DNA from 2 places in the Lysinibacillus sp. GW247-5R2A genome. Region 1 is predicted to be linked to the other one. Evidence: riboswitches for the same ligand, from Rfam matches in the RefSeq annotation. Region 1 holds a riboswitch; the other holds the start of a gene.
What was found. Region 1 has a riboswitch for cobalamin ahead of AC07YC_RS01340 (glutaredoxin family protein). Riboswitches for the same ligand answer to the same signal wherever they lie in the genome.
Positions count from the first base shown of each region.

Region 1 (7,503 bases):
GTGATGTTTTAACGAATATGGTGGATAAAGCCCCAGAGACTGATCGTTTTTCGTACTTCTTCCAAGGGAACAATCAAGTGCTGGATCATATTTTAGTTTCGAATAATCTTGCTAATGTTACGGCCATAGACATGATTCATATGAATGCGAACTTTACAGAAGCGCAGGGGCGAGCATCGGATCATGACCCTGTATTAGTTCAAATTGATTTGAAAGCAGAAAAAGAAGAAATACCAACACCAATAGTACCTGAGAATGTATATAGCTTTAATAACTATAAGACCGGTAAATTAATAATGAATCGTCCAAGCATTTCTTTAACGTTAGGAAAAAATACTAATATTAAAAATGGAATTGCAGTATTTAGTCAATATGCCGAATTCCATGGTGAAGGATTTGCAGACAAAACTGTAACAATCAGTCCTAAAAAAGGAAATGCGATTATTGATTTTAAAGGTACGGAGATTGGTGAAATTATTATCGAAGGAAAAAATGTAAAAGAAATTCGTGATTTACCTGCTGGAGCGACTATAACGTATACAAAAGGGGCTTCGGCTGAGGAAATTAAATTTAAATAATAACTACTTGCCGTAAAAATGTTAGGCATATGTCAATCGTTTAGGGGCTTGTTAATTATTTAAACTGTATGGTTCGTATTCATGAAGATCAGTAAGCCATTCCAAAACAGTTGGAGTGGCTTTTACTTTTCTCATCTCATAAATATCTATGTAAAATGGAGAGTGGGTTCATTTTCATAAAATAGATAAAAAGAGTTACTTTTAAAAAGTGAATAGATGTACTTCAACTAACGATGCTTAGTCGGTATATCAACCATGAAAACGAAAAATTTGACGAGAAAAAACTTAATAGATATTATAGATATGTTAAGTCCTTAATAGAGTGATTAGACCCAATCAGCTAAACTGTATCTTTTTTTATTGAGATCAATGCCTCATATATTATTGGCTTAACAAATGAAAAGAAAAAGATATCATACATATAATTTACGATGTCTTTTGCCTTAATTACAGATATTGAAGGTCTGTAATATATTGTGATGTGGAGGGAAATAATGATGAATCAATACGATTGTATAATTATAGGTGGAGGCCCTGCTGGGTTAAGTGCTGCCTTAACATTAGGAAGAGCGCGCAGAAAGGTTGCACTAGTTGATAATGGAACAAATAGAAATCGTGTAACTCAGGAGTCACATGGTTTTTTAACAAGAGATGGGATAAAGCCACAAGAATTTAAGAATCTCGCAAGTAATGATATAGAATCTTATCCTTCTATAACAATGATGGATCAAACCGTCATCGAAATAATTAAAGATGATATAACTGGTTTATTTCTAGTCAATACTTCGGAAAATAAATCTTATGTATCTGAAAAAATACTGTTAGCTACTGGAATACAAGAGGAATTTCCACTCCCACAAATCAAACAATATTATGGTAAAAGTTTGTTTAGCTGTCCATATTGCGATGGTTGGGAGCTGCGAGACAAGCCATTGGCTATCATTGCAGAAAACGAGGAGCATATTAGTCATATGACGAAATTGGTTTTTAATTGGTCACAGGATTTAATTGTTTTTACGAATGGTCATCAACTTTCTGAAAAGGTTCAAAATGATTTTGAACATAAGAAAATTAAGGTGTATACAAATGCTATTAAAGATTTACATGGGGATGATGGTAACTTATCTAGTGTTGAATTAGAAACAAGTGAGAATATTTTTAGAGCTGGTGGATTTGTTGTGCCAAGTTTTTATCGTCCCAATAAATTTGCTAAACTACTAAATTGTCAAGTTGATGAAAATGGAACAGTTATGACTGATGGTGCTGGACGAACAACTGGGGCTGGAATATATATTGCAGGTGAAACGGAAAAGGGTGGTCCCTCTTCTTTAATGATTGCAGCTGCGGAAGGCTTTAAGGCTGCTACAAGCATAAATATGGATATAACAATAGAAAGATTTTAAATGATGGTTAGCTGATGAGTCATATAAAATTCATCAGCTATTTTTAATAGAACTAATCGAGCTGGCGGAGAATGAACTTGAATATGTTATACTATAAATAACTAGAAAAGGTACATATTCATTGTAAATTAGTTGAAAAGGGTAGAACGGTTGAGCACATTTTAGTAGTTGTCGTTATGTTTTGTCGAACGAAAATGTGTCATTCTCGTAAGAGAGGGGTCCTACTTTAGACTAGTACAATAAAAAAATCTACGAAGATAGGATGTATGGAGTAGGATGCGAGATTTACATCATACTCAGAGTTTTACACATAATTGCATCTTTACTGTAAAGGAAAGATGCCTTTTTTATGTATAAAATTACTAGGGTGGCTACGTTTTTAGGTAAATAAGTGACTATTATTTTATTTTCTATTTTTTAATAAAAAAATGCTATCGCATTCATGCTTATATTTTTAGTTGCTTATATTTTAGTTCGTTCTTACAAGGTGATGTCAGAAAATATGAATAGTCTCAAATTGATGAACTTTTATTTCTCGATTTACTTTTTATACAAAGGATGGTACACTTAAAACTATCGAAAAACAATATATTGTGTTCGTTTTGTGTAGGTACTACTATATGTAGTTTAATAGGGAAGTTCGGTACTAGTCCGACGCTGTCCCCGCAACTGTAAAGCTGACGATGATTGTAACCACTGTGCATACGCATGGGAAGGAAATCAGAGATTGAAGCAAAGCCAGGAGACCTGCCTATATAAAACAAATTTATCATTTCTTCGGGGATTAAGAGATGGGAACGTCCGTATTTTTAGTATGTTAACGTTTCCATTTAAGCTATCTCTCTAGAAGAGGTAGCTTTTTTATTTTGTGAAAAGAGGGATTACTATGAAACTTTATACGAAAACAATCTGTCCAAAATGTCTATGGGTAAAATCCGAATTACAACGAGCAGGACTTGAAGCAGAAGTTGTTAATATTGATCATGATGAACAAGCGAAACAAACAATTATAGATGCAGGTTTTTTAAGTGTGCCTGTTTTAGAGGTGGATGAAACATTTATAGGTGATGTTCAGGAAATTGTTTCTCGTATTGAGATGATCACACTATGATCGTTTACGCTAGTCGTACAGGAAATGTCCGTAATGTTGTTTCTAAATTAAGGGCAGAATCTATTGAACTCTCTGAGGAATTAAGCTTGAATAAGCCTTATCTTTTAATTACATATACAGATGGCTTAGGTGATATTCCAGCAAAAGTGCAACGTTTTTTAGAAAAAAATAGAGATTTTTGTAAAGGGGTAGTTGCTAGTGGCAATAGTAACTTCGGACATACTGTATTTGGCGGTGCTGGGGAGAAAATTGCTACTACCTATCATGTACCCTTAGTGAGGAAATTAGATTTGCGTGGCAATCAAACAGATTATGAAGCAATACAAACGTTTTATGAAACGAGGGTAATGGGATGAAAACTTATTTAAAGCTTAATAATGACGTACTGAATCGTTATAGTACAACGGGACTACTAGAGCTAGAAAAGGACCGTGAGGCTACTCGCCGCTATTTTTTAGAATATGTCAACGTACGTTTACGTTATTTTATAGATATAGAGGAAAAAATCCGCTATTTAGTGGATGAGGGTTACTACGAAAAAGATTTTATCGACATGTACGAGATGGATTTTATAAAGAAGCTGTACAAGAAAGCATATGATTATAATTTCCGCTTCCCATCATTTATGAGCGCAAGCAAATTTTATGACAGCTATGCTATGAAAAGTCGTGATGGAGAAGAAATATTAGAAAAATATGAGGACCGTATTGTCATTATTGCCCTGTACTTAGCACATGGGAACACTGTATTAGCCAAACGTTCTGTTGAAGCAATGATGGAAGCCTATCAGCCAGCAACACCTACTGCATTAAATAGTGGAAAAAAAGCCCGTGGTGAATTAGTAAGCTGCTTTAAATTATCAATGGATGACTCTATGAATAGTATTGCTGAAAATATTGGCTATTGTTTAGAGCTTTCACGCCTAGGCGGAGGGGTCGGGGTTAACTTAACCGATTTACGTCCTTTAGGTGATCCAATTAAAGAAATACTAAATCGTGCAAGTGGTGTTATCCCAGTTGCAAAATTATTAGAAAACTCATTTAGTTATTCGAATCAGCTCGGTCAACGAAATGGCTCAGGAGTTGTTTATCTAAATATTTTCCATGCAGATATAGAGAATTTCATTTCATCAAAAAAACCAAATGCTGATGATAAAATTCGCCTCGCAACACTATCAACAGGAATTATTATTCCAAGTATTTTCTTCGATCTGATGAAACGCGATAAAGATATTGTGTTATTTAGTCCATATGATATTTTTAAAGAATATGGTAAACGAATGTCGGAAATTTCAATTTCAGAAATGTACTATGAACTACTTGATAATCCTAAAATCCGTAAAATTAAACGTTTGAATGCGCGTAGACTCTATACTGAGGTGAAAAAAGCTCAATTTGAATCAGGTTATCCTTTTGAAATTTTTGATGATAATGTCAATGAAGGACATCCACTAAAAAATATCGGTCGCGTAAAAATGTCAAACCTATGTACTGAAATCCTGCAAGTTCAAGAAACTAGTGTCATTACAGATCAAGATCAGCCTAACGAATATGGGTTAGATGTGTCATGTAATTTAGGGTCCATTGATATTCATGCAGCGAGTAAAGTAAATGATTTTGAAACATTAATCGATACAGCTATGTACTTATTAACAAATGTGTCACAAATGACATACATCAAAAATGTCCCATCGGTTGCGAAAGCGAATCGATTAATGCACTCAGTAGGGCTAGGTTGTATGAATCTTCATGGACATCTTGTTACGGAGGGCATTATGTATGGCTCGAAAGACTCTATTGATTTCATGGACCGCTTTATGGAAGCAATGAACTATTATTCTCTTAAATCATCGATGGAAATGGCTAAAGAAAAAGCAGAAACGTTCTACCGATTTGAAGATAGCGATTATGCTTCAGGTAGCTATTTTGATCAATATGTAAATAAGAATGATGAAGAGCTATCGCCAGCAGTGTTAAAAGCCCTTGGCAACATTCCAATTATCACTAATAAAATGTGGGGATTATTAAAGGAAGATGTTATGGAATTTGGTCTATTTCATTCCTATCGTTTAGCGATAGCACCAACCGGCAGTATTTCGTATATTCGTAGCTGTACGGCATCCATCTCTCCTTGTACAGAGCGTGTAGAGGTTCGTGATTATGCAGATAGTCGCACGATTTATCCAATGCCACATTTAACAAATGAAAACAGTCATTTATATGTAGAGGCCTATGATGTTGATCCTTATGATTTAATTGATTTATACGCAGCTTCTCAAAAACACGTTGACCAAGGTATTTCAATGACTCTTTATGTCACTGACAATTGGACAACAGAACAACTAGCTAAAGTATACATTTATGCATGGGTAAAAGGGATTAAGTCCGTTTACTATGTTCGTCAACGATTACAAAGCTTAGAGGAGTGTGTAGCATGTCAAATATAGTGTATGAGGCAGTCAACTGGAACAAGGCAACAAGTGAACTTGCCCAAATTTTCTGGGACCAGCAATGGAAGCAAATTTGGTTTCCTGAAGAAATTGCAGTGAGTAAAGATATTAAGCAGTGGAAAAGTTTTGAGCATCAGGACACATATAAAAAAGTGTTTGCGGGACTAACTTTGCTTGATACCGTTCAGACGAATATAGGGATGAATCGTGTTGCTGCTTATACAGACGATTTACAGGAAAAGGCTGTATTAACCGTTTTTGATGCATTTGAGGCAATACATGCTAAATCATATTCTTATATATTTACAACGCTTTGTACAAACGAGGAGATAGACGAGCTCTTTGAATGGGTAAAGAAAAATGAATATTTACAATATAAGGCAAATAAAATTGCGGATATTTATAATAGTATAGAAGAAGGGGACTCTGAGAGCTTATGGAAAGCGATGTTTTCATCCGTTATGCTTGAATCTTTCCTTTTCTATTCTGGATTTTTCTACCCATTATATTTAGGTGGGCAAGGTTTTTTAAGAAACAGTGCTGAAATTATTTCTCTCATTTTGCGTGACGAATCCATTCATGGCGTAGCGGTAGGGTTTTTCGCTCAAAATCTATATAAGCAATTTTCTAAAGAAAAACAAGAAGCCTTACAATTATGGGGTTATGAATTATTGCTGGATTTATATCAAAATGAAATGAAATATACCGAGGATATTTATGCGGAGACAGGATTATCGCCTGAGGTAAAAGCCTATGTGCGATATAATGCTAATAAGGCCTTAATGAATGTCGGATTTGAAGCCATGTTCCCAGAAGAAGAAGTGAATCCGATCGTCATGAACGGGATTCGTAATGAGGGCTCCACATATGATTTCTTTTCACAAAAGGGGGCTACCTATGCCAAAGCAAAAGTAGCGCCAATTACAGATGACACATTTAATTTTAATCGTTAGGATGAAGAACAATGAACGTAGAAGTAAAAATTAAAAGAATGCATGCAGATGCAATGCTACCAATGCAAGCTAATCCCGGTGATGCTGGGATGGATCTCTATTCCATTGAAACTGTAGAAATACCCGCTGGTGGGACTAAATTAATAAAAACAGGCATTCAAATTGAATTACCTAAAGGAACGGAAGCACAAATTCGCCCAAGAAGTGGACTAGCCTTAAAACATAGTATTACAGTGCTCAATAGCCCAGGAACAATCGATGAAGGCTATAGAGGCGAAATCGGTGTTATTTTAATTAATCATGGTCAGGCTACGTTCTTAGTAGAAAAATCTATGCGAATTGCCCAAATGGTGATTCAATTTGTCCCTACTATTCAACTACTGGAAGTCAATGAATTATCTCAAACGGTTCGAGGAACTTCTGGATTTGGAGCGAGTGGTACAAAATAAGAGTAAGTTTTAAATAGGCATATGTTAGGATTGAGTTTGTTACTGAACTCAATCCTTTTTATTTTTTTAAAATTGTCACATTCATGTAACGTAGGTTCAGTACGATTTACATGAGGTGATAATATGAGAGAAATAAATCATAGGAAAAGAATGAAAAATAAGTTCAACATGATAGTTTCCCTTTGGTGTGCTTTAATAGTCGTCTTTGCTACTGGCTGTAGTTCTGTGGAGCAAGAAGAAAAACAAAAGAAACAAGAGAAACAAGCAACGCCACAGATGCAAAATGGTTTTTGGGATGAGCAAAGAAAAGGTACAAATTTTATGAATTCCACTTCTCTGCCAGAAAGTTATGAAGAGGCTAATGAATTCAACATTGAATTTATCCGTTTAGCGCCTGATAAATGGGCAAAGGAAAGAGATTTCTTATTTGATGATAAACCTGATGCTACGCCTAATAAAGATTTTTTAATCGGTAATGCAGATCAGTATGAGGGAATTGTTGAAAATGATTTTAAGATGTTAAAAGAAGATTTAGATGCAGCTTATGCAAGAGGATCAAA
Region 1 is NZ_JBWKZL010000001.1:276,812-284,314, reverse strand. Features, by position in the region: gene AC07YC_RS01350 (chitobiase/beta-hexosaminidase C-terminal domain-containing protein) at 1-578, shown strand, start outside; gene AC07YC_RS01345 (NAD(P)/FAD-dependent oxidoreductase) at 1,076-1,981, shown strand; cobalamin riboswitch at 2,573-2,750, shown strand; gene AC07YC_RS01340 (glutaredoxin family protein) at 2,868-3,092, shown strand; gene nrdI (class Ib ribonucleoside-diphosphate reductase assembly flavoprotein NrdI) at 3,089-3,448, shown strand; gene nrdE (class 1b ribonucleoside-diphosphate reductase subunit alpha) at 3,445-5,538, shown strand; gene nrdF (class 1b ribonucleoside-diphosphate reductase subunit beta) at 5,526-6,494, shown strand; gene dut (dUTP diphosphatase) at 6,506-6,943, shown strand; gene AC07YC_RS01315 (glycoside hydrolase family 5 protein) at 7,094-7,503, shown strand, end outside.

Region 2 (7,503 bases), on a different contig from region 1:
ATTGCTGAATTCCTGAAATAAGTTTGGCTATCCCATCCAAACAGTGCGATAATAGAGCAAAACGTTTTTAAAGGATGACAACATGACACAAACAATTGTACTACAAGTAAAACAGCCTTTTGCTGATCAATTAAAAAAAGGCTACCCATTAATTTCAAAAGATGCAGTGGATGCACGACAACTACCTTCCGAGCAAGGGACTCTACTTAAGCTGATGGATCACCATAATCGTTTTATAGGTACAGGTTACTACGGTATTCAAAATAAAGGGATTGGCTGGGTCCTAACGACAGATATAAATGAAACCATTGATAAAGCTTTTTTCATTAAAAAATTCAAAAAAGCCATACAGCTCCGAGAAGCATTCTTCCAGAATGAACAGACAACAGCCTTCCGTGTTTTCAATGGTGAGGGTGATGGGATTGGTGGCCTAACGATTGATTTCTTTAATGGCTACTATATGGTGAGTTGGTATAGCGAGGGTATTTACTCATTGAAAGAAGTCGTTTATGAGGCACTTGCTGAAACTATCAACTACCAGGCCATTTATGAGAAAAAACGATTCGATAGTAAAGGGCAATATATGGAACAGGATGATTTTGTCATGGGGACTCCTGGCGAATTTCCAATCATGGTTAAGGAAAATGGGATGACCTATGCAGTCCATTTAAATGATGGTGCGATGACTGGGATTTTCCTTGATCAACGGGAAGTACGATTAGCTATTCGTGAGCGCTATGCGAGCACAACAAATATGCTAAATACCTTCTCCTACACAGGGGCATTTTCTGTAGCAGCCTCGCTTGGAGGAGCTATTAAAACAACAAGCGTCGATGTTGCAAAGCGCAGTTTAGCCAAAACGATTGAGCAGTTTAGCGTCAATCAAATTGATTATGAAGCGCAGGATATCAAAGTAATGGATGTTTTTCATTATTTTAAATATGCACAGCGTCACGAATTAAAATTTGACCTTGTTGTATTAGACCCACCAAGCTTCGCCCGCACAAAGCAAATGACCTTCTCAACGGCAAAGGACTATCCAAAATTACTGAAGGATACGATTGCGATTACAGCCAAAAATGGCATTATTGTGGCTTCTACAAACAACGCAAGCTTCGGCATGAAAAAGTTTAAAGGGTTTATTGACCAAGCATTTAAAGAGACTCGTACACGCTATAAAATTGTAGAAGAATACGGTTTACCAAAGGATTTCCGTGTACCTCGTGAATATCCTGAATTTAATTATTTGAAGGTCGTTTTTATTCAAAAAATGGACTAACTCATCTGGAATCACACTTGGCTGTGATTCTTTTTTTCTATAAAAAAGGCTTAAGAAGTATGTTCACTTCCTAAGCCACCGCTTTTTTAAAGTTTTTCGATAAACCAATCTCGTATATATTCCAGACGATTAATTCTTAATGTTGGCTTTCCGCTTCTTGACAGTTCATGATTTGCTTCAGGGAATCGGACGAATTTCGTTTCTTTTTTCCGATACTTCAAGGCGATAAATAATTGCTCCGCCTGTTCAATCGGACAACGATAGTCTTTTTCACCATGTAAAATGAGCAATGGTGTTTCAACATTGTCTACATACTTCAATGGCGAATGATGCCATAGCTTCTCAATATTTTCGAGCCCTGCTTGAATTTGCCAGTCTGTAAAGTAATAGCCAATATCACTCACTCCTGCAAAGCTAATCCAGTTCGAAATAGAGCGTTGTGTAACTGCTGCCTTAAAGCGGTTGGTATGGCCAACAATCCAGTTGGTCATAAAGCCACCATAGCTTCCACCTGTTACACCTAGTCGAGTTGGATCAATGAAATCATAGTGCTCTAAAGCATAGTCTACAGCGGCCATCAGGTCTTGATAGTCATTGCCCCCATAATCACCACGTACGGCATCCACAAATGTTTGCCCATAGCCATGACTTCCGCGCGGATTTGTATATAGGACTGCAAAGCCTTGAGCAGTCAGGATTTGGAATTCATTAAAATAGGTGTTGCCATACATCGCATGTGGACCACCGTGAATTTCAAGAATAAGGGGATATTTCTTTCCTTTTTCATAGCCCACTGGCTTCATAATCCAGCCGTTGACCTTCCAGCCCTCAGCCCCTTCAAACTCAATGCTCTCTGGCACAGCTAACTCTTTCGTCTTTAAAACGTCTTCATTGACTGTCGTCAATCGTTCTTTTTCACCCGTTTTTAAGTTAACGTAATATAAATCGCCCGGATTCGTTGTCGTACTTATGGCGACAACGGCTTGATCATTTTGAGCATCTAATGAAAAGCCATAAACGTATTGATCATCGTGAATAGCTGGATAAATTTCACCATCTACATTGCCAAAGTAAATTGCCGCATTGCCGTGATCCGTTACTTGGAAATAGAAACTATGATTATCCTTCATCCATTGTACACTTGGTGCTGCTACCCCTTGCAGGAAATCACCGATGACATAGTCTCCGACAGGGGCATCAAATTCACTTGTTGCACAGTTTAGCAGATTTTGTTCCATATCATAAATCCATAGCTTTGCTTGTGTGGCATTTTCAAACTCACGTTTTCCTCCAACAAAGGAAAGGAAGCGGCTATTCGGCGACCAGGACGTTTGATAATAGGAGCCAATCCCCTCTGTTACCTTGCGACTCTGTTTTGTTTCTAGATCAAATAAATAAATATCCGCATTAAACGAAAAATCTAAATCCTCTGCTTGATCTGCTAAGTACGTAAGATAACTGCCATTTGGCGACCATGTACTCAGATGAAAATCTTCGTTCACTTCTGTCACTTGCTCTAAGTCACCAGATTTTAAATCGACAATGGCAATGTGAGTATGCTGGTCCATATCCATAAATCCACCCGCATCTGACTTATGTTTCATCTTATCGATTTCGAGCGGCTTGAGTTCTTTTTCTTCTTTCTTGTCATCTTCAGCTTTATCTAAAATAGTTTCATCTTTACCTAACATAACTGAAAAGGCAATTTTCTCTCCACAAGGAGACCAGACAGGCGTTGACGCACCGTTTTTGCAATACGTTACTTGCTTCGCCTCTCCCCCTGTTTTCGACAGTACATAAATTTGCGGCTTGCCTGATCTTGTCGAAGAAAAAGCAATTTGACTGCCATCTGGCGACCAGACAGGAGAGCTTGTCCGATCGTCACCATATGTCCATTGCTGAGGACGTTTGTCTTTTAAATTTACATAAAATAAGTTAGATACATAGTCTTTTTTCTTCTCATCAATACGTGACTCTACATAAACTACCTCAGTCCCATCAGGTGAGAGCTGTGGATCTGCTACTGATTTCAAGCGATAAAGATCTTCTGGTTGAATCCCTTGTTTAGATGTCATGTTCTTGCTCCTTTGTATTGTCATTTTCTATGCTCTACTACAATATTTCGACACCCTAAGTATTATTCCTGCTACTCTATCGTTTTTTTTACTAGTTCCCAATCAGCGTTCAATTTTGTTCTGCGATAAAACTTATAAAAGGGTTCATTGGAACGAGCTTGGTTCTGATAGAGACGAATAATTTGTAGCAAAAAATCCTCAATATGATCACTCCCTACCCTTTTGGCGAAGAGAGTACCCGCCTGTGCCTTCGTCCCCATAGGGATGGCTCCTAAATAAACATCAAAGCTCTCATGCTGATAGACTAAACCAATATCATCATAGGTAGGATTATAGCAAGCCGATGCACAGCCATTCACATTGACTCGTACTCTTGCAGGAACAGTTATACCGTCCAACGCCTGATAGAGTTGTTCTGTTTGAGGGACTGCCTCCATTTTTTCACCATCACAAAAATCACATGCCTTCATGGCAATATGAGGTCCTGAGGAAGCAACAAACAGTCCAGCCTCCTGTAAGGCATCGGTCGCTTCTGTCAGTTCGCTAGAGGGGATCGATAATAATATGCTATAGGAGGCCGAATATTTAATGGCCCCCTTCTCCCCAACAATTTCAGCTATTTTTTGAAATTGAGCTGGCGTATAATGCTTATTAATAATGCCAGGGCTTACCGCTAATCGTGAATAACTTCCTTGCTGATTTAGAGTTTCAAACGTTTTATCTGGTATGTTTTGACGAAATGCATTCATTGTGATCGCTCCTTAAGAAAAAGGAGCTAGCAAAGCGCTAGCTCGAATGTTTTTAAAAATTGGCTGGGTAGAAGCCCTTCGCTAAAATTTGAATGGCGTCTGCAGCACGTACCCCTTCAGATGCCGCTGAAAGTGGAAGGATGACAAAGTGATCTTTTTTGACGGCATCCATTTCCTTCAATGCTGGATCATTTTTTAAGAATTTTATCTTTTGTTCAGCAGTTGTTTCACCATAATCAATGACAACCACCACCTCTGGATTGCGATCTACTGCATCTTCCTTCGATACCGTTGTCCATCCTGACTCCACATCTCCAAAGATATTTTGACCACCAGCGATTGTTACTAGCTCATTCATAAAGTTTTGACCAGCCGTGAATACATCTTTATCACCACTGTCAAAGACTAGCACACGTAAATTTTCACTGTCTTTTGGTAATTTCGCTTGAACTTCTTCTACATCTTTTGTCATTTGTTCAATTAATGCTTCGCCGCGATCTTCCACTCGGAATATTTCCGCGATATGACGAATATCCGTGAAGATATCCTCTAATGTTGGCTTTGTCATATTGGAAGCCGTATGTAAATACGTATGAATTCCTAATTCCTCAAGCTCCTCTGGTGTTCCAACACCTTTTTCACCAAAGCCACTTTTCCAGCCTGCATACAAGAAATCTGCCTCGGCATCAATGACTTGCTCCTTTGTTGGGTATTGATCTGAAAGAACTGGAACTTTATCGTAGGCTGCTTGAAGCGGCTCATAGATTTTATCATCTAAATAAGCTGTCCCTACCATGGAATCCTCTAAGCCTAATGCAAGCATAATTTCTGTTACATGCTGATTTAGGCTAATGGCCTTTTTAGGTGCTTCCTTATAGGTTTGGGTAGTTTCATTGTTTTCAATGATAACCTCAGTTGTTGACGCCTCAGACGGTTCAACTTTTTCAGCTTGCGTTGCTGATTCAGGCTTGTCCTTTGCGCCACACGCTCCTAATACAGCGATTAAGGCGATGACCATGACTAGCCATATACTTCTCCATTTTTTCATGTCCTTTTCTCCTTTGTTGTCATAAATATAGAAAGAAATCAGAGACTTCTTTGCTACTAGGATAATTGGAAGGGCATAAAAAAACCCTCTTGTCGCCAAGAGAGTTGCATAGTGAAAAAACGGTATTAGTCCCTTTATCACTATCCCCATCCTCGTGGTTCTTAGTTAACATACATATACTGGCAGGTATCCTGGCTTAGGTTCATCATCTATACGCCTTCCCATAGTAAAACTACAGTGGCATACCGTATAGACTCCCCATTTACAGTTGCGGGACAGCATCGGAATTGCACCGATTTCCCTTTTAAGCAAATGACAAAGGCCATTTGCACCAATATGTTCTATTTATGCTATTGATAGACTAGCAGTTCATGTATTAATTCGCAATCAATAATAGAATGCAAAAAATATAATCATCATTATATTAGCACTATTTCGACAAAAAGACGAATCATTTTACAAGAAATAGTTGTGCTAGTATTCTGATACAATGAGAAGATAGCTACTTAAAGAAACGAGGATTTATTATGTACAAGACGATTGGGGTTCTTGCTCATGTTGATGCAGGAAAAACAACCTTTTCTGAGCAAATGCTTTTTCATACAAATAGTATTCAAGCGCGGGGACGTGTTGATCATCAGGATGCCTTTTTAGATAATCATGAGCTTGAGCGCAAACGGGGCATTACGATATTTGCCGAGCAGGGACGCATGATTATTGGTGACGATACATATACGTTGATTGATACACCAGGACATGTCGATTTTTCCCCAGAGATGGAGCGTGCCATCCGTGTCATGGATTATGCCATCATTATTATTAGTGCAGTAGAGGGTATTCAAGGTCATACCGAAACAGTATGGCAGCTTTTACGAAGCTATCATGTCCCTACCTTCTTTTTTATTAATAAAATAGATCGTGATGGAGCAGATGTAAGGGCTGTGATGACCCAGCTCCATAAAGATTTTTCGGAACATGTATTGTTTGTAGATGAACCGCTTCAGGAAAATCATGTTTCCGGCACAATCATGGAGTGGCTGGCGGAGCGTGATGAAAAGCTACTGGATGCCTTTTTGAATGAGACATTGGAGCATGGCCCGTGCATCAATCAGCTACTATCGATGATTAAAAATGAATCCGCCTTCCCCTGCTTTATAGGTTCGGCATTAAAAGATGAAGGCATTCAAGATTTGATTGCTCAACTTCCACTCATAACGGGTACTCACTTCGAGCCGGAAGCACCATTTCAAGGAGAGATCTTTAAAATACGACATGATGGCCATCAGCGACTAACATTCATCAAGGCTTTAACAGGCAAATTACAGGTTCGAGATGAATTTACGTTTGGAGACCTTACAGAGAAAGTAACAGAAATCCGTCTTTATAACGGCAGTCGATTTGAAACTGTTCAGCATGTTGAGGCTGGTGAAATCTTCGCTGTTAAAGGGCTCAGCCAGGCAAACATTGGCGATCGCATTGGCAGTAACATGCTATCACAGCCCTATGAGCTGGTCCCTACATTACAGGCAAAAGTTCAATATGAGGGTGAGCAACATATTAAAGAGGTATTAAGGATTTTCCGTCTATTAGAGGCCGAGGAGCCCTCTTTGCGTGTCGTATGGCAAGAAAAGTTTCAGGAAATCCATGTGCATATAATGGGTGTCATTCAGCTAGAGGTACTGATTGAAGTATTATTGAAGCGCTTTACATTCAACATCACTTTTGGAGAGCCACAAATATTATATATGGAAACAATTGCGACAACCGTTACAGGCTACGGACATTTTGAACCACTTAAGCATTATGCAGAAATTCATTTATTAATGGAGCCGAATGAACGTGGGACAGGCATTACCTTTAGCAATGCCTGTCATGCAGATGATTTATCAGTGGGCAACCAACGCCTCGTAGAAAAGCACTTGTTTGAACGTGATCATCACGGCTTACTCACAGGCTACGCAGTAACAGATATTCATTTTACGCTCTTAACGGGACGTGGACATAATGAGCATACGTCTGGCGGTGATTTCCGAGAAGCCACTTTCCGAGCACTGCGCCAAGGACTGGAACAAGCACAGAACGTCCTACTTGAGCCCTATTATCGCTTTAAAATGAAGGCTTCCAATGACTTTATTGGCCGTATGATGACCGACATTCAACAGGCTGCTGGCACCTTCGACGACCCTGTACTCACTGAAACAGACGTTGTATTAACAGGACGTGCACCAGTAGCGACCTTCATGAGCTATAACACAATTTTTGCCGCCTATACAAATGGGAAAGGTGCGCTTACCCTTCAATTTGATGGCTATGATGTGTGTCATAATGCAGAAGAAGTAATAACTCAAATAG
Region 2 is NZ_JBWKZL010000011.1:7,371-14,873, forward strand. Features, by position in the region: gene AC07YC_RS16530 (alpha/beta hydrolase) at 1-21, shown strand, start outside; gene AC07YC_RS16535 (class I SAM-dependent rRNA methyltransferase) at 83-1,279, shown strand; gene AC07YC_RS16540 (S9 family peptidase) at 1,366-3,354, opposite strand; gene AC07YC_RS16545 (precorrin-3B methylase) at 3,426-4,103, opposite strand; gene AC07YC_RS16550 (ABC transporter substrate-binding protein) at 4,156-5,151, opposite strand; cobalamin riboswitch at 5,316-5,502, opposite strand; gene AC07YC_RS16555 (GTP-binding protein) at 5,679-7,503, shown strand, end outside.
Region 2: linked by a shared signal. The riboswitch ahead of AC07YC_RS16550 (ABC transporter substrate-binding protein) and the one ahead of AC07YC_RS01340 (glutaredoxin family protein) in region 1 are both predicted to bind cobalamin.